Linked DNA regions of Lichenihabitans psoromatis. The protein of the gene in region 2 interacts with the protein of the main gene of each other region in a pairwise test. Links are inferred from orthologs where the notes say so. Each region holds a gene or a part of one and is shown on either strand. Other genes may lie near its edges.

Region 1 (5,816 bases), 800 kb from region 2 along the record:
GGTCGCCGATGCGACGAGCGACGAAGGTCGTCGGCTCGCGCATGAAAAGCTCGATCAAGTTCGCGAGCTTCGGGCCGCAATGTCGCTCTGACCTCGAGTCCCTTATCGAAGCCGATCGGCCGTCGCTCCGAGCGGCGGCCTTTTTTGTTGGTCAGACCGGCACCGCAAAACGGCTGAACGCCGCGACGACCCGCTCATAATTCGCTCGCTTATGCGGCATCACTTTGGCCGGCAAAGACGCAAGAGGGAGCCAAGCCCAGTCGAAGAACTCGGGTCGGACGCCCCCGATCGGATCGAGAACGTCGATTTTGCTTTCATCCCCCGTGAACCGAAACGCCACCCATCGTTGCGTCTGGCCCCGGAAGGCGCAGAGGTGGTGCCATGGCCCGTCGTAAGCAGGAAAGTCATACGGCCACCACTCGTCCGTCGCGGCCAGGAAGTCGGCGTCGCCGATGCTGGTCTCTTCCATCAACTCGCGTCGGGCTGCCGCCACGAGATCCTCGCCGGGGTCGATACCGCCTTGCGGCATCTGCCATTCGAAATCACCCCGCACTGTTTCCGGTCCATCCCCACGGCTACGACCCGCGAAAACGAGACCGGCTCGATTGAACAGAGCGATGCCGGCGTTCGGGCGATAGGGAAGGTCGGGTTGCGGGCTCATCAAACTCCACCGGTGATCGTTCTTATCGAAAGGGGCAAGCGAACAGCTCGGCCCTATTGCTGCATTGCACTATGACGGAATTCGGGGCAGAACACGAGGCATGGATCTTCCTGACCTTCGGGATTATCACCGGCTCCGCCAGGGTTTCGGCTGGCACCTTCCCGCGCGCTATAACATCGGCGTCGATGTGTGCGATCGCTGGGCTGCGCTCGAGCCGGATCGTCCCGCGATCATCGACGTGGTGCGGGGGCAGATCAGCCCGGTCAGCTATGGCGCTCTGCGGGATCGCTCGAACCGGCTGGCCAATCTGCTGCGGCGGCTCGGTATCGGCACAGGAGATCGTGTTGCGATCCTGCTTCCGCAGGGCTCCGATGTCGTCGTCGCGCATGTGGCGACTTATAAAATCGGCGCAATCGCGCTGCCGTTGGCCCCGGTCTTCGGGCCCGATGGACTCTTTTATCGCCTCGACAACGCGGGCGCGGCAGCCTGCGTCACGGACGCGGCGGGGGTCCAGAAGATCGCGCCTTTGCGTGCCTCCTTGCCCGCGTTGCACGCCATCCTGTCGACCGATGGAGCCGACGGATCCGCCATCGGACTACCGGCCGCGATGGAGCGGGAAAGCAGTTTTTTCGATCCTGTCCCGACCGGCCCGGACGATCCTGCTCTCATGATCTACACGTCAGGCACGACCGGACAGCCGAAAGGCGCGTTGCACGGTCATCGCGTGCTGCTCGGCCATCTGCCGGGTGTTCGGTTCAGCCACGAGTTTCTGCCGCAGCGCGACGATGTGATGTGGACGCCGGCCGATTGGGCCTGGGCCGGCGGCTTGTTGAATGCCCTGCTGCCAAGCCTCCACTATGGCGTTCCGGTGGTGGCGCGGGCCTTCGACAAGTTCGATCCGGACGAGGCCTGGCGCTTGATGGCGGACCTGAAGGTCCGCAATGCGTTCATCCCGCCGACTGCGTTGCGGATGCTTGGCCTCGCCATGCCGCCGCCATCGTCACGGCCGACCTTGCGGACCGTCACCTCGGCGGGAGAGGCGCTCGGCGCCGAAATCGTAGCATGGGGCCTCGAGGCGTTCGGGCTCAGCATCAACGATGTCTATGGTCAAACCGAATGTAATTACGTGCTCGCGTCGTGTGCGGCGATCGGTATCGACAAGCGCGGCGCGATCGGCCGTGCGGTGCCCGGGCATGACGTCGCCGTGATCCGTGACGACGGGTCGGTCTGCGAGCCTGGTGAGGTCGGCGAGATCGCGGTGAGATCACCCGATCCGGCCATGTTTTTGCGCTATTGGAACAAACCGACCGCCACAGCTGCCAAGTTCAGAGGCTCGTGGATGATCACGGGGGACCGGGCATCCGCAGACCACCAGGGCTACGTGACGTTCCAGGGCCGCGACGACGATATCATCACATCGTCTGGATACCGGATTGGGCCGGCCGAAATTGAAACCTGCCTGCGCCAGCACCCGGCCGTGGCAGAGGCAGCGGCCGTCGGCAAACCGGACCCGATACGGACAGAAATCGTGAAAGCCTTCATCGTGTTACGACCGGGTGTTGAAGCGTCCTCTTCGCTCGAGGCCGATATTCGAGACTTCGTTCGACATCGGCTCTCGGCGCATGAATATCCGCGCGAGATCGCTTTCGTCCTGCTACTCCCGATGACCCCGACCGGCAAGGTGATGCGCCGGGTGCTTCGCGAGCGGGGCTGACGACGCTTAGAGGAAGCTCTGCGGATCGACGTCGACGTTGACCGTGACATTGCCGCGCGGGCGAGGCGCCGCCTTCAGGGTTCGGCGCAGAAAGCCTTGCAGATCGATCGATCGGGCGGTTTTGACCAGCAGGCGAAAGCGGTAGCGACCCCGCACCATGGCGAGAGGTGCTTCGGCCGGGCCGAGCACGAGCAGCGTGCCGCGTTCAACACCCGTGCGAAGCTGATCCGCTTCGGAGAGAGCGGCGCGCGCGAGGGCGCGGGCATGAGTTTCGGCGGCATGGCGGTCCGTCCCCGACACGATGACGGCTGCGAGGCGCCCGAAGGGGGGCAGTTCCGCATCCTGACGGGACGCGATCTCCGAGGCGTAGAACCGCTCCGTATCGCCGGACAACAAGGCTCGGATCACGGGATGACCGGGTTGGAAGGTCTGGATCATGCCGCGTCCCGGGGCATCCCCTCGTCCGGCGCGGCCTGTGACCTGCTGCAGCATCTGGAACGTTCGTTCAGCGGCGCGAGGGTCGCCGTTGGAAAGGCCGACATCGGCATCGATGACCCCGACGAGCGTCAACCGGGGGAAATGATGACCTTTGGCGACGAGCTGCGTTCCGATGATGATATCGACATCGCCCTCTGCAATGGCTGCGAGTTCCTCGCGTAGCTTGGCGGCCCCACCCGGAAAGTCCGATGACAGTAGCAGCGTCTTGGCGTCTGGGAATTGGGCTTGGACGTTTTCGGCAAGCCGTTCGACCCCCGGGCCGCAGGCAACGAGCGAGTCGACCGCATCGCATTCAGGGCAATGTTTCGGTCTTGGCTCCTGATGGCCGCAATGGTGGCACACGAGAGCGCCGCGAAAGCGGTGCTCGACCAGCCAAGCCGAGCATTGTGGGCAGCGAAGACGATGACCACAGGTTCGGCAGAGTGTCAGGGGCGCATAACCGCGGCGGTTCAGGTAGAGCAACGTCTGCTGACCAGCCGCATGGGTGGCCTGCATCGCTTCGACCAGTGGCGGCGCGATCCACTGGCCGCGTGGCGGCGGCGTGGTCCTGAGGTCGATCGCGCTGAGCATCGGCAAGGCGCGTCCGCCGAAGCGGGTCGGCAGTCTGAGATGGCGGTAGCGTCCGCGTTCGGCGTTGACGCGTGTTTCGACCGACGGCGTTGCCGAGGCCAGAATAACGGGAATATTCTCGAGCTGCCCGCGCACGACCGCCATGTCGCGCGCGTGATAGGTGACGCCGTCTTCTTGCTTATAGGCGGCCTCATGCTCCTCATCGACCACGATGAGGCCGAGGTCGGCGAAGGGCAGAAAGAGGCTCGACCGGGCGCCGGCCACGACCCTGACCTCGCCACTCGCGACGCCGGACCAGATTCGAGTGCGTCGCTTGCCTCCGATCTCCGAATGCCATTCCGCGGGTGGAACCCCGAAGCGGGCCGCAAACCGCCCGATGAACTGAGACGTCAAAGCGATTTCAGGCAGGAGGATCAGCACCTGCCGCCCTGCCGCGATGGTGGCCGCGACGGCCTCGAAATAGACATCGGTCTTTCCAGCGCCCGTCACGCCATCGAGGAGCGAGACGCTGAAGGCTTTGGCGGCGATTGCCTCGCGCAACGCCTCGGCGGCTTGCTCCTGTCCCGCGTCGAGCCGATGTCCGGCAAAAGTCGGGTCCGGGGGCAGGGCAACCGGCTTGGGTGGCAGGGCCTCGGAGAGCAACACTCCGTCGGCGGCGAGCGCCTCGATCACAATGGCGCTGCACTGGGCCGCAAGCGAAAGGGCAGCTTTCGACAGCGGCTCCTCGGCCGCAAGGGCATCGAGCACACGGGACCGCGCCGGCGTCGAGCGTGTCACCAACGTGCCTGAGCGGCGATAGCCGAGCCGGATCGGGTCCGGTTTGCTCTCGTCGAGCCGCCGCGTCACCATGCGAAGCACCAGCCCGCGCGGCGTAAGCGTCCAGCGTGCGACCCAATCGACAAGGTCGCGCAAGGGTTTCGCGATCGGTGCGACCGGGAAGCGGGCCACGACCTGTTTGAGGTTCGCGCCACCGGCTGGCGTGGCGCTGCTTTCCCACACGACGCCGAAGACGGGCCGCGTGCCGAGCGGAACCTCGACCACATCGCCGAGATCGAGCCGCAGCCCGGCCGGTACGCGATACGAATAGGCTTGGTCGATACCGACCGGAATCAGGACGTCCACGACGGTTGGATCGACGCGGTTCGGGTGGCCTTCGTCTGAAGCGGGGTCGCGATCGTCCCCGTCCATGTCGGTGGCCTTAGAAGCGAAGGTTGAACACGCGATGGGGAACCAGCGCACCCTGTTCGACAGGGCCGAACGCTACGACAACGCCGCCACAGGTCGCATAGGCGATGCCATCCGACGGTGCATCCCGGCCGAGCAGAAGAAGGCTTTGACCGCGACGGAGCTGAGCCGCCGAATCCCGGTTGATCGCCACATGCGGCACGTCGCTGAGGCCCGCCTCGACCGGCATCAAGAAGCTGGCGAGATCCGCGCCTTCGGCTTCGAGATCCGCCAGTTGAGCCGCATGCGACTCATAAAGTGGGCCGACGCGGGTCCGGCGAAGGGCCGTGACATGGCCGAAGCAACCCAAGGCCTCGCCAAGATCACGCGCGATCGCACGCACATAGGTGCCCTTGCCGCATTTCGCTTCGAACACGGCCTCGCCGTCTCCGAACGTGACGAGATCGAGCGCATGAACCGTGATCGGGCGTGGCGGCAACTCGACCGTCTCCCCATCGCGCGCGCGGTCGTAAGCCCGCTCGCCATTGACCTTGATGGCCGAATAGGCCGGAGGGCGCTGCATGAGAACCCCAGTGAACGACGGCAGCAACGCCTCGATGGCCTCGCGGGTCGGGCGTGCGTCCGAGGTCGCGATCACGCGTCCTTCGGTATCGTCGGTGTCGGTCTGGCTGCCCCATTGCACGCGGAAACGATAGGCCTTTTCGCCATCCTGAACGAACGGCACGGTCTTTGTGGCTTCGCCGAACGCGACCGGAAGCAGGCCGGACGCCAACGGATCGAGGGTTCCGGCGTGACCCGCCTTCTTTGCATTGAAGATCCGCTTCAGACGGCTGACCGCGTGGGTCGACGTCATGCCGATCGGCTTATCCAGCACGAGCCAGCCATTGACCTCACCGCGCTTTTGGCGCTGCGGGCGGGGCTCGACCTGCGGGGTCGCGAGGATGGGGTCGGACATGGCGGCAGAAAGGGTCATGGATGAAAACTGATCACTCTTCGATGATGAAAAAAAGACCCGCCGTCTGGCGAGAGAAGGCTTGAGCCGAAGGGGAACCGCGCAAAGCGGATGCGGCGATAGATCGATATTTAGGCCGGATCTTGGTCGTCGTCGCCGAGGACCGAGAGATCCCGTTGCACTTCCGGCGAGGCCAGGATCGCGTCGATGCGCGACGACTTTTCGAAGCTCTCGTC
Region 2 (8,358 bases):
GTTGAACACGATGACGCCTTGCGTGTTGCGGCCAGCGACGCGGATGCCTTCGACCGGGCAGCGGATCAACTGACCACCGTCCGTCACCAGCATGATCTCATCCGCATGTTCGACCGGGAACGACGCCACCAGTTTGCCGTTGCGGGTATTGGTCACCATGGCGACGATACCCTTGCCGCCGCGTCCCGTCAGCCTATACTCGAACGACGAGCTTCGCTTGCCGAAGCCCCGCTCCGAAATCGTCAAAATGTCCTGCTCGGCTTCAGACATCTCGATATAGCGCTGCGGCGACAGCGTGTCGGGCCCATCCGGGGCGTCGCCGTTCTCACCGACGACCTCGTGTTCGATATCGTCTTCCACCACGCCCTCGCGGGCACGGCGCCGCTTGAGGTATGCGATCCGCTCGCCCGGCTCTGCCTCCATGTGCCGCAGGATCGACAGGCCGATCACCTTGTCGCCCTCGGCGAGCGACACGCCACGGACACCCATCGAGTCACGACCCTTGAAGACCCGCACGTCGCCAACCGCAAAGCGGATGCACTGGCCCTGGGCCGTCGTCAGCAGAACATCGTGCTGGCTTTCCGCACAGATCTGCACGTCGACGATGCCGTCGCCTTCATCGAGCTTCATCGCGATTTTGCCGGCCCGATTGACCTGAGCGAAGTCGCTTAGCTTGTTGCGCCGCACGGTGCCGCGTGTCGTCGCGAACATCACGTCCAGCGTATCCCAACTCGCCTCTTCCTCCGGCATCGGCATGATGGTGGTGATCCGCTCACCCAGTTCGAGCGGCAGGATGTTGACCAGCGCCTTGCCCCGCGCCTGCGGGGCCGCGAGAGGCAACCGCCATACCTTTAGTTTGTACGCTTGCCCGCGCGAGGAGAAAAACAGCATCGGGGTATGCGTATTGGCGACGAACAAACGCGAGACGAAATCCTCGTCGCGGGTCTGCATGCCCGAGCGGCCTTTGCCGCCACGCCGTTGCGCCCGGTAGGTCGATAGCGGCACGCGTTTGATATAGCCGGCGTGACTGACCGTCACGACCATATCCTCGCGCTGGATGAGGTCTTCGTCATCCATGTCGGCATCGCTGTCGAGGATCATGGTCCGGCGCGGCGTCGCATAAGCGATGCGGATCGCGAGAAGCTCGCCTCTCACGATGTCGAAGATCCGAGCGCGCGACCCGAGGATTTCCAGCAGATCGGCGATTTCGACCGCCAGCTTGTTCAAAGCCTCGGCGATCTCGTCGCGACCAAGAGCGGTCAAACGAGCGAGGCGCAACTCGAGGATGGCACGGGCCTGCGCCTCCGACAGGCGATAGGTGCCATCCTCCGCCAGCGCGTGACGCGGGTCGGCGATGAGCGTGATCAGGGGCGCCATATCACGGGCGGGCCAGGCCCGTTCCATCAAGTAGACGCGCGCCGCCGCCGTATCGGGCGATGTGCGGATCAAGCGGATCACTTCATCGATATTGGCGACCGCGATCGCGAGACCGACCTGAACATGGGCCGCGTCACGCGCCTTGTTGAGGCGGAACTTGGTCCGACGGGTCACCACCGTCTCGCGGAAATCCAAGAATGCGACCAGGATATCCTTGAGGTTCAGGACTTCCGGGCGGCCGCCGTTCAGCGCGATCATATTGGCGCCGAAGCTGCTCTGGAGCGAGGTGTAGCGCCAGAGCTGGTTCAGCACCACGTCCGGCACCGCGTCGCGTTTGATCTCGATCACGATCCGCATGCCGTCGCGATCGGATTCGTCACGCAATTCGGAAATGCCCTCGACCCGCTTCTCGCGGACCAGCTCGGCGATTTTCTCGATCAGCGTCGTCTTGTTCACCTGATACGGAATTTCGGTCACGATCAGGGCTTCGCGATCGCGGCGGATTTCCTCGATCAAAACCTTGGCTCGAATCGGGATCGAGCCGCGGCCCGTATGATAGGCCGAGCGGATGCCGCTTCGTCCGAGGATCGCGCCTCCTGTGGGGAAATCCGGGCCTGGCACGATCTCGATGAGGTCGTCGATCGTGATGTCGGGCCGATCCATCAATGCGATAACCGCATCGATGACTTCGCCGAGATTATGCGGCGGAATATTGGTGGCCATGCCGACCGCGATGCCGCCGGCACCGTTGACCAACAGATTCGGAAACCGCGCCGGCAGCACGACGGGCTCGCTCTCCTTGCCGTCGTAGTTAGGTTGGAAGTCGACCGTGTTTTCGTCGATGTCCTGGATCAGCGCCAACGACGGAGCCGCCAAACGTGACTCCGTGTACCGCATCGCGGCTGCAGGATCGCCGTCGATGGAGCCGAAATTACCCTGCCCATCGATCAGCGGCAGCCGCATCGAAAAGGTCTGCACCATGCGGACCATGGCGTCGTAGATCGCGCTGTCACCATGGGGATGGTACTTGCCCATCACATCGCCCACGATCCGCGCTGACTTAACGTAAGGCCTGTCCGGTAAGTAATTGTTTTCCTGCATGGAATGCAGAATGCGCCTATGCACCGGCTTCAACCCGTCCCGCACATCCGGCAGGGCGCGGCTCACGATGACGCTCATGGCGTAATCGAGGTAGGACCGCTTCATCTCGTCCGTAATGGAGACCGGTCGGATACCCGACGATTCGTCCGGTCGATCTTTGTCGTGCTCAGCCAAAAACTTCGATTCCCAAACAGTTCAAGCCGTTATCTCTACTGGAAAGCGCCTGCGAGGCCAACCGTGGCGGAGAAGCGATCAGAACGGGATGTCGTCGTCGATCGTCTCGGACAAGCGCCCACCGCCGGTGTTGCTCGGTCCACTGCTCGACCGTTGGTCCGACGCGCTCCGTCCGTAGCTGGACCCTGAGCCGCCCCCGCCAGACGGGCGCTCGAAGGAACCGCCCTCCTCGCGGCCACCGAAGTCACCGCCAGACCCGCGGCTATCGAGCAGCGTCAGTTCACCGCGATAGCGCTGCAGCACCACCTCGGTCGTGTATTTTTCGGCACCATCTTTGTCGGTCCATTTCCGAGTCTGCAACTGTCCCTCGACATAGACCTTCGAGCCCTTCTTCAGATATTGCTCGGCGACTTTCGCGATATTCTCGTTGAAGATCACGACGTTGTGCCACTCGGTCTTTTCCTTGCGCTCGCCCGACGCCTTGTCGCGCCATGTTTCGGACGTCGCGATCGTCAGATTGACGACCGCCTCACCCGAATTCATGCGACGGACTTGCGGGTCCTTGCCGAGATTGCCGATCAGGGTCACCTTGTTGACGCTACCCGCCATCACCAACTCCTCAAAAACTCAATCGACCGTTGTCGTTCTGCCGATGATCCTGCGCCGTTTGGCCCCGGAGGCGCAAGCCAAACCGAGCCGTTTGCAGGCTCAGATCACAGGTTCGGACACGTCGTCCACGGATTTTGTTCTTTTTCTGTTCCAATCGGGACAGAGCTTTGATACCCACTCGGTACCATCCGAGGTTCCGCTCGCGCGTCGAGCCTTGTCGCTGCGGCCCCGTGCTGGCGGGACGGGCGTCGCGTTGCAAAAAGGCATGAGGCCGCATGGCACGGAGACAGAAACAGGCTGGTGAAGCGGATGCGCCCGCCTCGGAAGCACTCGTGGTTTCGCAGGCCCCCGCGCTGCCGCCTTCGGCCAAGCCGGTTGAGACGCTCGTCGGCGTCACAACTCCGGCGTTTGACGGCCGCACGATCACGGTCCGTGGCGCGCGGGAGCACAATCTCAAGAACATCGATCTCGTCATCCCACGCGACAAACTTGTCGTGTTCACGGGGCTGTCCGGGTCGGGTAAGTCGTCGCTGGCTTTCGATACGATCTATGCCGAAGGACAGCGCCGCTATGTCGAGTCCCTCTCGGCCTATGCGCGCCAGTTTCTCGAGATGATGCAGAAGCCGGACGTCGACCAGATCGACGGACTGTCGCCAGCGATCTCGATCGAACAGAAGACCACGTCGAAGAACCCCCGCTCCACCGTCGGCACCGTCACGGAAATCTATGATTACATGCGCCTGCTCTGGGCGCGGATCGGGATTCCCTATTCGCCCGCGACCGGATTGCCGATCGAGAGCCAGACCGTCAGCCAGATGGTCGACCGGGTTCTGGCCTTGCCCGAGGGAACGCGCCTTTACCTGATCGCGCCAGCCATTCGCGGCCGCAAGGGCGAGTACCGCAAGGAAATCGCCGAATATCAGAAGAAGGGGTTTCAGCGTCTCAAGATCGATGGGGAGTTCTACCCCATCGATGAGACCCCGATTTTGGACAAGAAGTTCAAACACGACCTCGGTGTCGTTGTCGATCGGATCGTCGTGCGGCCCGATATCGCGACGCGACTCGCCGAAAGCTTTGAGACCGCGCTAGAGCTCGCGGATGGCATAGCGGTCGTCGAACTTACCGATCCTGCAGACGGTCAAGACCGGGAAATAACCTTCTCGTCGAAGTTCGCCTGCCCTGTCTCGGGGTTTACGATCGCAGAGATCGAGCCACGGCTGTTCTCGTTCAACAATCCGTTTGGCGCTTGCCCGATCTGCGCCGGGCTCGGCTTTCAGATGTCGGTCGATCCGGAGCGCGTCGTCCCCGATACCACGTTGACGTTGAAGCGCGGTGCGATCGCGCCTTGGGCAAAATCCACCTCACCTTATTATGTCCAGACACTCGACGCGCTCGGCAAGCATTTCGGCTTTAAGCTCGATACCCGATGGGAGAGGCTGCCAAAACAGGTCCAGAACGTCATTCTGTTCGGATCCGGGAGCGAGGAGGTTCGGTTCGCCTATGACGACGGCGTCCGGTCTTATGCGGTCAACAAGGCTTTCGAAGGCGTGGTCAATAATCTCGACCGGCGCTTCAAGGAGACCGAGAGCGAATTTGCGCGCGAGGAGATCGGCCGCTTCATGAGCGCGACACCGTGCCTCGCCTGTAGCGGCACGCGGCTCAAGCCCGAAGCGCTCGCCGTGAAGATCGACATGCAGACCATCAGTGCGGTTTGCGATCTTCCCATCCGCGCATGCCTCGACTGGGCTGCCTCGCTTCCCGAGAAACTCGACCCGCAACGAAATGAGATCGCGGCCCGCATTCTCAAGGAAATCCGTGATCGACTCACCTTCCTGCTCGATGTCGGGCTTAATTATCTGACGCTTGCGCGCGCAGCCGGCACCCTTTCGGGCGGCGAAAGCCAGCGCATCCGGCTCGCGTCGCAAATCGGCTCCGGCCTCACAGGCGTGCTTTACGTTTTGGACGAGCCATCCATCGGCTTGCATCAGCGCGACAACGAGCGGCTCCTCGACACGCTGCGGCGTTTACGGGGGCTCGGCAACAGCGTCATCGTGGTCGAGCATGACGAAGATGCGATCCGAGCGGCCGATTACGTGGTCGATGTCGGGCCCGGCGCCGGCATCCACGGCGGCGAGATCGTCTCGGCCGGTACGCCCGAGCAGATCATGGCGGACCCCAATTCGCTCACCGGGCAATATTTGACCGGCGTCAAGATGGTCGGCGTGCCGCGCACGAGGCGCAAGGCTAAGAATGGCGATCACCTGCGCGTCACCGGCGCGCGCGGCAATAATTTGAGGAACGTGACGCTCGACGTGCCCCTCGGCACCTTCACATGCGTCACGGGCGTGTCGGGGGGCGGCAAGTCGACGCTGGTGATCGACACCCTTTACAAGGCGGTCGCGCGGCGACTGAACGGAGCCATCGATCACCCTGCCCCGCATGACGCGATCGAGGGCCTCGAACACATCGACAAGGTAATCGACATCGATCAGTCGCCGATCGGGCGGACGCCGCGGTCCAATCCGGCCACTTACACGGGAGCGTTCACGCCGATCCGCGAATGGTTCGCCGGCTTGCCGGAATCCAAAGCGCGCGGCTACCTGCCAGGCCGTTTCTCCTTCAATGTGAAGGGTGGCCGTTGCGAGGCGTGCCAGGGGGATGGCGTCATCAAGATCGAAATGCACTTCCTGCCCGACGTCTATGTCACCTGCGACGTCTGCAAAGGAAAGCGCTACGGACGCGAGACATTAGAGGTCAAGTATCGCGACAACTCGATCGCCGATGTGCTCGACATGTCGGTCGAGGAGGCCGCGACGCTGTTCAAACCGGTACCGTCGATCCGCGAGAAGATGGAGACGCTGGCACGCGTCGGGCTCGGCTACATCAAGGTCGGGCAGCAGGCCAATACCTTGTCGGGTGGCGAGGCCCAGCGCGTCAAACTGTCGAAGGAGTTGTCGCGACGCTCCACCGGGCGGACGCTTTACATTCTCGATGAGCCGACGACGGGGCTGCATTTTCACGATGTCGCCAAACTACTCGAAGTGCTGCACGAACTCGTCGATCAAGGCAATACGGTCGTGGTCATCGAGCATAATCTCGAAGTCATCAAAACAGCCGATTATGTCGTCGACATCGGACCGGAAGGCGGGAGCGGCGGCGGTCAGGTCGTGGCGACAGGAACACCCGAAGATATCGCGCGCTCGAAGGCCAGCCACACAGGGCGCTTCCTGCGAGACGTGTTGAAGCGTCGGCCCTTGGTGCTTGAGGCTGCCGCCGAATAAACCCGTCACCCTCTCGCATCGTGCGATGCGCCCCGAGGATGATTAACCCGATGGTGCGATGCAATATCTCCACTACATCCGACATCCGGCATCTACCTAAATACCGCGCAGTCTCCGCGTCTGACCTCCGGACGTCATGCGATTTTCACATCGCACCTTTGGCGAACTGCAGCAGCGCAGCAACTTCGGCCGGGTCCACGGACCGGATCGAGTCGCATTAGCTTGATTGTCTTAGCGGTTTGCTAAGATCGTCATGCGTTTCGCGCATGGGTGGGCTTAAGACGAGACGGGTTATCGACGCTGCGATTTTCGATATATTGCACTGCATCAAAGCGGTCGTGGCGCAGCAGATAGTTGAGCGACGACTTAATAAGAAGGAACAGTGCTATGATCAAAACTCTCTCTGCAAAGCTGCATGCTTGGCGCCGTTTCCGCGAGTCGGTTCGGGAACTGTCGCGTCTGTCGGATCGCGAATTGAACGACCTCGGCATCGGCCGGTCGGATATTGAAGACGTCGTACGTCAGGGCGCTCGTATCCACGACTGAATTCATCTGGTTCGCGGGTGTGGCCGATGCCCCCGTGACGTCAGAACGCCCGCCGGTCCTCCCCCGGCGGGCGTTTTCGGTTTATGCCGTTCATCGGTTCTGGTCGTGGCCAGCCGTTCACATGTCCGCGTTCCTGCTTTAGGTTGCGGTATGAATCCAATCCATATGATCAAACCCGTTCACGTCATTGGTGGCGGCTTAGCTGGCAGCGAAGCGGCCTTCCAGATCGCGAAAGCCGGTGTGCCTGTCGTGCTGCACGAGATGCGTCCGGTTCGCGGAACTGAAGCGCATCGCACCGACGGGCTTGCCGAGCTCGTCTGTTCCAATTCCTTTCGCTCGGATGATGCCAGCACCAATGCGGTTGGCGTCATCCATCGCGAGATGCGCCGGCTCGGCTCCGTCATCATGGCCTGCGCGGATCGGCATCAGGTCCCGGCTGGCGGTGCGCTGGCGGTCGACCGCGACGGGTTCTCGCGAGCTGTCGGAACCGCCATCGCGAACCATCCGCTGATTTCGGTCGAACGCGGCGAGATCGACGGCCTCCCGCCTGCCGATTGGGACAATGTCATCGTGGCGACGGGTCCGTTGACCTCGCCGGCGCTCGCGACCGCCATCGGGAGCCTGACCGGGGAAGAGCAGCTCGCCTTCTTCGATGCCATCGCGCCGATCGTCCATCGCGACACGATCGATCTCGACAAGGCCTGGTTCCAGTCCAGATACGACAAAATGGGCCCTGGCGGCACGGGGGCTGATTACATCAATTGTCCGCTGGATCGCGAGCAATATGAGGCGTTCCTGGATGCCCTGGTGGCGGGCGATACGGTCGGCTTTAAGTCGTTCGAGGGGACGCCTTATTTCAACGGCTGCCTGCCGATCGAAGTGATGGCGGAACGTGGCCGGGAAACGCTGCGACATGGCCCGATGAAGCCTGTGGGCTTGACCAATCCGCATAACCCGACCGTGAAGGCTTACGCGATCGTCCAGTTGCGTCAGGATAACGCGCTCGGCACGCTCTACAACATGGTCGGTTTTCAGACGAAGCTGAAATATGCCGAGCAAACAGCAGTGTTTCGGATGATTCCCGGTCTCGAACAGGCGGAATTCGCTCGCTTGGGTGGCTTGCACCGGAACACGTTCCTCAATTCACCCAAGGTGCTCGATCCGCTGCTGCGCCTCAAGGCGATGCCGCGTTTGCGCTTCGCGGGGCAGATCACAGGCTGCGAGGGTTATGTCGAAAGTGCCGCGATCGGGCTGATGGCGGGCCGAATGG
Region 3 (8,134 bases), 150 kb from region 2 along the record:
TGGCACGCGTGATGTGCCGTACCAGGAGCCGATCGATGAACTCGACCCAATGGACACCGTTTCAGCCCGTCAGCGCCTCGATCACGCGCGGTGGCTTGCCGGTCGGCGCCCTGAATGGCGTTCGCTCGCGTCGCATCGTTGCGGTTTGCCTCGACCTGATCCTGGTCTCGATTCTGTCGCTTGTTCTTTGGACGGGGCTACTCGTGCTGACGTTCGGCTTGTCGCTCCTGCTGCTGCCGCCCCTCTTTCCGTTCGTGGCCTTCTTCTACAATGGCTTGTCAGTGTCGGGGCCGCGCATGGCGACGTTCGGCATGCGTGCGGCCGACCTTGAGATGCGGTTGGAGGGCAGCGGCGGACGAGTCCCGTTCATCAACGCCGCCGTTCATGCGGTCTTGTTCTACGTGAGTTGGATGTTTCCGCCTGTCTTCCTCCTGTCGCTCGTCACTGCCGACAAAAGATGCTTGCACGACATCCTTTCAGGCGTGATCTTCGTCCGACGGATCTAGCCGCACCGCGCGGCCAGTCGAACGGGCGTGAGGGTGAACGATCTTGACGCGTGAGCCGCGCGACGCGCCGCAGTTCTACCTGACCGCACCCTCGCCATGCCCTTATTTACCGGGGCGCGAGGAACGGAAGGTTTTTACCCATCTGATCGGGCGTCGAGCCGGCGCGCTCAACGACACCTTGAGCCAATCCGGCTTCCGCCGCTCTCAAACCATCGCCTATCGACCCGCTTGCGAGATGTGCCGAGCTTGCGTCTCGGTTCGCGTCAAGGTCGACGAATTTGCACCGAGTCAGAGCTTCAGGCGCGTTCTCGCGGCCAATACGGATCTGATCGGCACACTCATCCCAAACCGGCCCACCTCCGAGCAATATTCTCTGTTTCGCGCTTATCTCGACGCGCGACACGGTGAAGGCGGAATGGCCGACATGAGCATTCTCGACTACGCCACCATGATCGAGGACAGCCATGTTGACACGAGGCTGATCGAATATCGCAGACGCGGGCCCGATACGGCCATCACGGGTCAAGGCACCGGCGATCTCATCGCGGTCTGCCTCACCGACATCCTCGCCGACGGATTGTCGATGGTCTATTCCTTCTACGATCCGGAGATCATGAACCGGTCTCTCGGCACGTTCATGATCCTCGATCATATCGCCCAAGCGCGATCCCTCGCGCTCTCGCATCTCTATCTTGGCTACTGGGTCGCCGGGTCCCGCAAGATGGATTACAAGGCGCGCTATCTGCCCCAGGAGAGGCTTGGCCTCAACGGATGGGAGCGAGTGGAGCGATCCCGACCCGGATCAGCTTGAAGGCTCGACCATCACGGCCGTTTGGCGAGGCCGCCATTGAGCGCCCGCGCCATCATGTCCTGAAATTGCTCAGGTGTTTGCGGATAGAGCGATAGCCAGGTCTTAAGGATCGCGTCGGGCGAAAACCGCTCCATCTCGGCCAGCATCTTTTTTTCGATTTCGCTCATCATGCGCTCTTGCAGCGGCGTCACATCTGGCAGGCCAAAGAACTGCCGCGCCTCGAGCGGGGTGCATTCGATTTCGACCGTGCATTTCATTCGGACACCCGCTTTCGAACACGCTTCCGGCGCGCGATCGTTCAGCGTGCTGGAGCGGGCGCCGGGACGCAAGAGCCGCGGGGAGTGTTGTTCTAACTTCCGAACATGTTGTTCTTCGGGAAACCTTTCGGCGGCAATCGTCCGGCCTCGGCCCGATTAGCCGACCAATCCCGCAGCTCGGCGGCCGCCACGGTCCAGGTGCGGCCGGACGTATCGCGCCACGTTAATCCTTGCGCGAGATGAAACACCTTGGCGTCGGACAGGCCGCCATCTTTATAGCGCTGCAGCCGCATGCCCTTGCCGCGCGCCATATGGGCCATCTGGTCGATCGGGAAGACGAGCAGCTTGCGGTTTTGACCGATCACCGCGACATGGTCGCCATTCGCCGGAAGCACCAGCGCAAGACGCGCCTCGCCATCCAGCGTCATCAGCGCCTTGCCCTTGCGGGTGCCCCCGACGAGATCGTCCTGCGAGGCCGAGAAACCGCGCCCATCAGAGGCGATCACCAGCAGCCGCTCGCCAACCCGATACGGCAGCATGGCCGCAACGTCGCCGCCCTCGTCCATGTCGACCATGATGCGGAGCGGCTCGCCGACGCCACGTCCACCGGGAAGTTTGGAGGCTTCGATCGTGAAGACCTTGCCGGTCGTGGCAAAAATCAAAAGCTTGGCCGTGCTTTCGGTCAGGATCGACAGTCGCAGCTTATCGTCACCCTTGAACACGAGCGTTTCAAGCGCCGTGACATGGCCTTTTAGGGCGCGGATCCAGCCCTTATCGGACAGCACGACCGTCACCGGCTCGCGCTCCACCATCGCCTCGGTCAGCGCCGATTCGTGAATCTCCGGCATGCTTTCGAAACTGGTGCGGCGACGGCCGATGACCGTATCGGCCCCATATTTGCGTTTGACGTCGCGGATCTGCGCCGTAATGGCTTTCCACTGCGCGCCTTCGTCATCGAGCAGCTTCTGCAGCGCATCGCGCTCTTTCGACAGCGCGTCGTAATCGCTGCGGAGCTGCATTTCCTCCAAACGCCGCAAGCTGCGGAGGCGGGTGTCGAGGATGTAATTAGCCTGAACGTCGGTGAGCTCGAACTTGGCTTTCAGTTCATCCTTCGGCTCGTCTTCCTCGCGGATGATGCGGATCACCTCGTCGAGATTGAGGAAGGCGATCAACATGCCGCTCAGCACCTCGAGCCGATGCTCGATCTCGGCCCGGCGATGCAGCGAGCGGCGCTGCAGCACCACGCGGCGGTGGTCGAGCCACTGGCGCAAAGCCTCCGGCAGCCCGATCACGCGCGGCACGACGCCATCGACCAGCACGTTCATGTTGAGCGGAACGCGCGCCTCGAATTCGGTCAGCCGAAACAAGCTTTCCATCATCAAAGCGGGCTGGACGGCTTTCGAGCGCGGCTCGATCACGACCCGAACATCCTCGGTCGATTCGTCGCGCACGTCGCCGACGAGCGGAAGCTTCTTCTCGTTGATGAGTTCGGCGAGCTTTTCGATGAGACGCGACTTCTGCACGCCATACGGGATCTCGGTGATGACGACGGCCCAGCTGCGACCGATATCCTCTTGCGACCAACGCGCCCGCACCCGGAAGCTGCCCCGCCCGGTGCGGTAGGCTTCGACGATCGAGGATTGCGAGTCGACGATGATGCCGCCGGTCGGAAAATCCGGCCCCGGCACGAAGGTGATGAGTTGCGCGGCCCCTGCCTCGGGATGGGCGATCAGATACAGCGCGGCGTCGCAGAGTTCGGCGAGATTATGCGGCGGGATCGAGGTCGCCATGCCGACCGCGATTCCCTGCGAGCCGTTGGCTAAGAGGTTCGGATAGGCGGCCGGCAGAACGATGGGCTCTTGCTTGTCGCCCGAGTAATTGTCGCGGAAGTCGACACAATCCTCGTCGATCCCTTCCAGCAGCAGCTTGGCGATCGGCGTCAGCCGCGCCTCCGTATAGCGGTAGGCTGCGGCGGGATCGCCATCGATATTGCCGAAATTGCCTTGCCCGTCGACCAGCGGATAGCGCGACGAGAAATCCTGCGCCAAGCGGACCAGAGCGTCATAGATCGCTTGATCGCCATGCGGATGGAAATCACCCATGACGTCGCCGACAATTTTCGCGCATTTCTTGAACGCGGTCGCCGGGTCCAGCCGCAGCACCTGCATGCCATAGAGAATACGCCGATGCACCGGCTTCAACCCGTCGCGGGCATCCGGCAAGGCGCGACCCATGATGGTCGATAGCGCGTAAGCGAGATAGCGCTCCTCCAACGCATCGCGCAGATTGACCACGATGGGCTCTGACGGTGCGGAGGGTGGAGCGAGAGCTTTTGCCATGGGCGAGACTTACCGGACGTCGCGAAGCTGCACTAGGCTTAAACGCAATCAGGCGCCCTCGCCAAAGCTGCCGCAGACAGTCGCTCGGCCTGAACGAGGTCGACGAAGGCGCGCAGCGGGGACGGCATGAAGCGGTCGGAAAAATAAAGGTGCGGCCCCTCGAATCGGGTCCACCAATCGACCAGGACAGGTCGCAGTGCCCCGGAGTCCAGCGAGGGTCTAAGCCAGTTCTCGAAGGTCGCGATGACGCCAAGTCCGCGACAGGCCAGCCCGATCGCGGCGTCCGCCGCATCGACGCCGATGATGAGCCGGCCCGGTGGGTCGACCGTGACGGTCTCCTCACCCCGCTCGAATGTCCAAGGCACCAGCGCCCCACTCGAAAACCGCAAGCGGATGCTCTCATGGTCCAACAAATCGCGCGGGTGGCCCGGCACGCCGCGTGTGTCGAGATAGGACGGGGCGGCCGCAACCGCGAGATATTGGAACGGCGGTCCGATCGGCACGGCGATCATATCTTGCGCGAGATGCTCGCCATATCGGATGCCGGCATCGCAGCCGGCCGCCGCGATATCAACGAGCCGATCCTCGACCACGAGTTCGACCCGAATGCCGGGATGGTCATGAAGAAATCGGTCGAGCAGCGGTGGCAGAATATCGACCATCACGGCGCCGGTCACGTTCAGGCGTAGCAGCCCCCTCACGTCCCGGTGTGAACTCGCGGCGTCCTGCAGGGCCGCTCGAGTTTCGGCAAAGACTGGCAGCAGACGATTCGCCAGAACGTGACCCGCTTCTGTCGGCACCACGCTGCGCGTCGTTCGGATGAGAAGCGGCACGCCGAGCCGCTTTTCCAACTGCACGATCCTGTCGCTCGCCGTCGACGGCGAGAGGCCGAGCCGCTTTGCCGCCGCCCGAAACCCCCGCATCTCACAGACGCTGAGGAACACGGCCAGATCGTCGAGAGATCCCACGTCATCATTGTTTGCCATAGCGATCAGACTGTCTGCTTTTCAATGGATTATAAGATTAGGCCGAACGGCCATACCTCTTCAACTCGCCGACTGCATCGAAGCAGGTCTGCGTATGGAGATGCAAATGACCATCAAGACCGCTCTGATAACGGGTGCCAACAAGAGCATCGGCTTCGAGACCGCCCGCCAGCTTGGCCGGCTGGACTATCGAATCTGGCTCGGATGCCGCGACGAAGCGCGGGGCGCAGCGGCCGCGCAGCTGCTGAGCCAAGATGGCATCGAGGTCACGCCTCTTTCGATCGACGTGACGAGCGAGGTCAGCATTCGTGCGGCGGCGGCTGTCGTACAAGAGCAGGATGGAAAGCTCGACGTCCTCATCAACAACGCCGGAATCTCGAACGTCTCGTTCGTGCCGCCGTCACAGCAGACGATTGATGACGTCCGGACCGTCTATGACACGAACGTCTTCGGTCCGATTCGCGTGACACAGGCTTTCCTGCCGTTGCTGAAAGCAGCCGGCAGCGCCACCGTCGTGATGGTCAGCAGCGGGTTGGGATCGCTCGCCTGGCTGTCAGACCCGACGCATCCGTTCTATGGCGTCAATCTACTCGGCTACAACAGTTCCAAGACAGCGCTGAATGCCGTTACCCTGGCGTTCGCCAAAGAGCTGTCGTCTTTCAACATCAGGGTCGATGCGGCGGACCCAGGCTATACGGCCACCGATTTCAACAATCATTCCGGCTACCGAACGGTGGAGCAAGCGGCCGCCGGCATCGTCTGGTTGGTCGAACGCGACGGCGGGGGACCGACTGGGCGGTTCTACTTCGAGACGGAACAAGCCCCGTGGTGAGCCTGTCGAGACCACCGATTTCCTGAAGGCCACGCGTTCGGTAAGGGGACGCTTAACCAAGGGTGTGTCTACTCAGCACTAGTGACGACGGATCGAGGCGCTTACTGATCCCGACAGAACTCGGGTTTGGCGGTTGGCCAGCTCGGCCCATCGGCTTGTGTGACGCTCTCTTGCGATGTTCCCGGCCATCAATCATCTAGGATCACGATGCAAAATAAAGCGCTTTTCGGCTTGTTCTCCGGCGTTCTCCTTGTCGTCGTGACCTTGATCGGGGTCGCGGCTCTCAACATGCCATCCGCCGAAAGCGCTGTCGCGTCTTGCGCTTCAGCCCATGTCCCGGCCGAAGGCGGCTACGGCCTCACCACGCACAAAGACTGCGCCGCCAAGTAAGTCTCGGCAGGTTTAGGCCGCCCCGCCCTCGTCTGTGGCGTCGAGGCTTCGGAGATAGGCGTGCCGCGCCGTTTGCATGGCGAGGCCACGCGGCACGAAGACGTCTCGCATGAGAAAATATTCCGCGAGACGAAACGCGGCGACAAGATCGCCCGGCGAGATTTCGGCCGTCTCGTCGATGAGAAAAGCCGGCAGCACCAACATCCGATCGGCATAGGGCTCTCCCGCACTGCGAGACACGGCTGTGCCCGATTTTGGCGACACGAAGGCCAGATCGTCGTTGCGGCCCGTCGCGACACAAGCGCTGAGATCGAGTCCAAAGCCGAGTTCGGTCAATAAATCGAGTTCGAAAAATACGATCGCGAGCGGCGTCACGGCCCTATCGTCAACGGCTTCGAGGATCATTTCGAGCCGGTCGTGCAGCCGTGGATGCGGTTCCCGCTCCGGCAGAAGGCGCGCCAAGCCGCATAGATGGTTGAGTGCGTGAAGTCCGTGCGCGGTTTCCATCGCGCGTGAGGCGCGCATGCGGCGCGGCTCGATCGTGTAGGTGCCGAGGTCATGCTCGACGCGCGATCGCCAGACCGCCTCGACGCCGTTGCCGGGCTGGAGGCTGGGACGCAGACGGCGGGAGCGCCCGCCATGCACAAAGCCGAGGTGCCGCCCATGCTGGCGCGTCACGAGATCGAGGATGACACTTGTCTCGCCGTGGCGGCGGATACCCACGACGATCCCGTCGTCACGCCACTCCATCGCGGCGACCTTCGCGCTTTGTCGACCCCGCCAGAATGGGCCGAACAATCGGACGCCCTATCGCTTGGTCTGCCATCAGGACCTGCCGGCCAGGATCGAGAAACTCAGTTGCGAGGGTAGTCGAGACCCATCTCGCGGTATCGTTCGGGATCGTCTCCCCAATTTTCCCGCACCTTCACGAAAAGGAACAGATGAACCTTCTTTTCGGCCGCCTCGGTGATTTCGAGACGGGCCGCCGTTCCAATGGACTTGATGGTTTTGCCACCATCGCCGATCACGATCTTCTTGTGACCATCGCGCGTGACATAAATGGTCTGCTCGATGCGGGCCGATCCGTCCGGCATGTCTTTCCACAGATCGGTTTCGACCGTGGTCTGGTACGGCAACTCGTCGTGCAGCCGTTCGAACATCTTCTCCCGCGTGATCTCGGCAGCGAAAGAGCGCATGGGCGCATCCGAAATCTGGTCCTCCGGATAAAGCCACGGGCCGGCGGGCATGAAGCCAGCGAGCTTTTCGCGCAGCTTCGGCAGGCCGTGTTTCCGCAGCGCCGAAATCATGAACGTCTCGTCGAAGGCGAGCTTGGCATTCACGTCCGCCGTCAAAGCCAATAATTCCGTCGTCTCGATCGTATCGATCTTGTTGAGCACCAGGATCTTGCGGCGCCCGACGTCGGCGAGCCTTTCGAGGATCGACAGATTCTCGTCGTCGAGGCCTTTCTTGGCGTCGATCAGCAGCGCAATCGCATCCGCATCCCCTGCACCGCCCCAGGCGGCCGTCACCATCGCGCGATCAAGACGACGCTTCGGCGCGAAGATCCCCGGCGTATCGACGAAGATGATCTGCGCCGCTCCCTCGAGCACGATGCCGCGCACGAGGTTGCGAGTCGTCTGCACCTTGCGGGACACGATCGACACCTTGGTGCCAACCAACGCATTGATGAGCGTCGATTTGCCGGCATTGGGTGCCCCGATCAGCGCCACAAAGCCGCATCGGGTCTGTTGTTCGTCGGTCAAATCCGTCTCAATCCTGGTTGCCAGCCGTCAATATACCCTCTCGCGTCAAAAAGTCTTGGGCCGCGGTTTGTTCGGCCGCACGCTTCGACGTGCCGACGCCGGTCGCGGCAACAAATCCCTCGAGTTCGACCGAAACCGTGAAGTTGGGCGCATGGGCCGGCCCTTGTCGCTTGACCTCCCGATAGACCGGAGCGGGTCGACCCAAGCCTTGCGCCCATTCCTGAAGCGCCGTTTTTGGATCGCGGAGCGG

The links.
Region 1: the proteins of ssb (region 2) and EY713_RS13615 interact in binary tests that used the Escherichia coli proteins (3 or more experiments, as listed by UniProt). The link is inferred for Lichenihabitans psoromatis from one-to-one orthologs.
Region 3: the proteins of ssb (region 2) and recO interact in binary tests that used the Escherichia coli proteins (3 or more experiments, as listed by UniProt). The link is inferred for Lichenihabitans psoromatis from one-to-one orthologs.

Annotation. Positions count from the first base shown.
Region 1 is NZ_CP036515.1:2,931,922-2,937,737, forward strand. The notes cover bases 2,007-5,031. They hold EY713_RS13615 (primosomal protein N'), read right to left. Parts: upstream 4,632-5,031; coding sequence 2,382-4,631; downstream 2,007-2,381. Other genes in these bases: EY713_RS13610 (AMP-binding protein), read left to right, coding at 2,007-2,375; truB (tRNA pseudouridine(55) synthase TruB), read right to left, coding at 4,642-5,031. Also shown: EY713_RS13600 (F0F1 ATP synthase subunit epsilon), read left to right, coding at 1-91; EY713_RS13605 (RNA pyrophosphohydrolase), read right to left, coding at 152-661; more of EY713_RS13610, read left to right, coding at 762-2,006; more of truB, read right to left, coding at 5,032-5,583; 30S ribosome-binding factor RbfA, read right to left, coding at 5,712-5,816.
Region 2 is NZ_CP036515.1:3,730,478-3,738,835, forward strand. Bases 1,497-4,464 are described here. They hold ssb (single-stranded DNA-binding protein), read right to left. Parts: upstream 3,262-4,464; coding sequence 2,731-3,261; downstream 1,497-2,730. Other genes in these bases: gyrA (DNA gyrase subunit A), read right to left, coding at 1,497-2,583; uvrA (excinuclease ABC subunit UvrA), read left to right, coding at 3,537-4,464. Outside these bases: more of gyrA, read right to left, coding at 1-1,496; more of uvrA, read left to right, coding at 4,465-6,542; EY713_RS17460 (DUF1127 domain-containing protein), read left to right, coding at 6,930-7,088; methylenetetrahydrofolate--tRNA-(uracil(54)-C(5))-methyltransferase (FADH(2)-oxidizing) TrmFO, read left to right, coding at 7,254-8,358. UniProt on the Escherichia coli protein: Plays an important role in DNA replication, recombination and repair. Binds to ssDNA and to an array of partner proteins to recruit them to their sites of action during DNA metabolism. Acts as a sliding platform that migrates on DNA via reptation.
Region 3 is NZ_CP036515.1:3,874,211-3,882,344, forward strand. What follows is about bases 5,003-7,746. They hold recO (DNA repair protein RecO), read right to left. Parts: upstream 6,872-7,746; coding sequence 6,134-6,871; downstream 5,003-6,133. Other genes in these bases: EY713_RS18115 (SDR family oxidoreductase), read left to right, coding at 5,006-5,731; EY713_RS18120 (hypothetical protein), read left to right, coding at 5,939-6,121; era (GTPase Era), read right to left, coding at 6,976-7,746. In the rest of the region: EY713_RS18090 (RDD family protein), read left to right, coding at 36-506; EY713_RS18095 (arginyltransferase), read left to right, coding at 550-1,317; EY713_RS18100 (DUF6489 family protein), read right to left, coding at 1,329-1,574; parC (DNA topoisomerase IV subunit A), read right to left, coding at 1,667-3,913; EY713_RS18110 (LysR family transcriptional regulator), read right to left, coding at 3,952-4,881; more of era, read right to left, coding at 7,747-7,884; rnc (ribonuclease III), read right to left, coding at 7,892-8,134. UniProt on the Escherichia coli protein: Involved in DNA repair and RecF pathway recombination.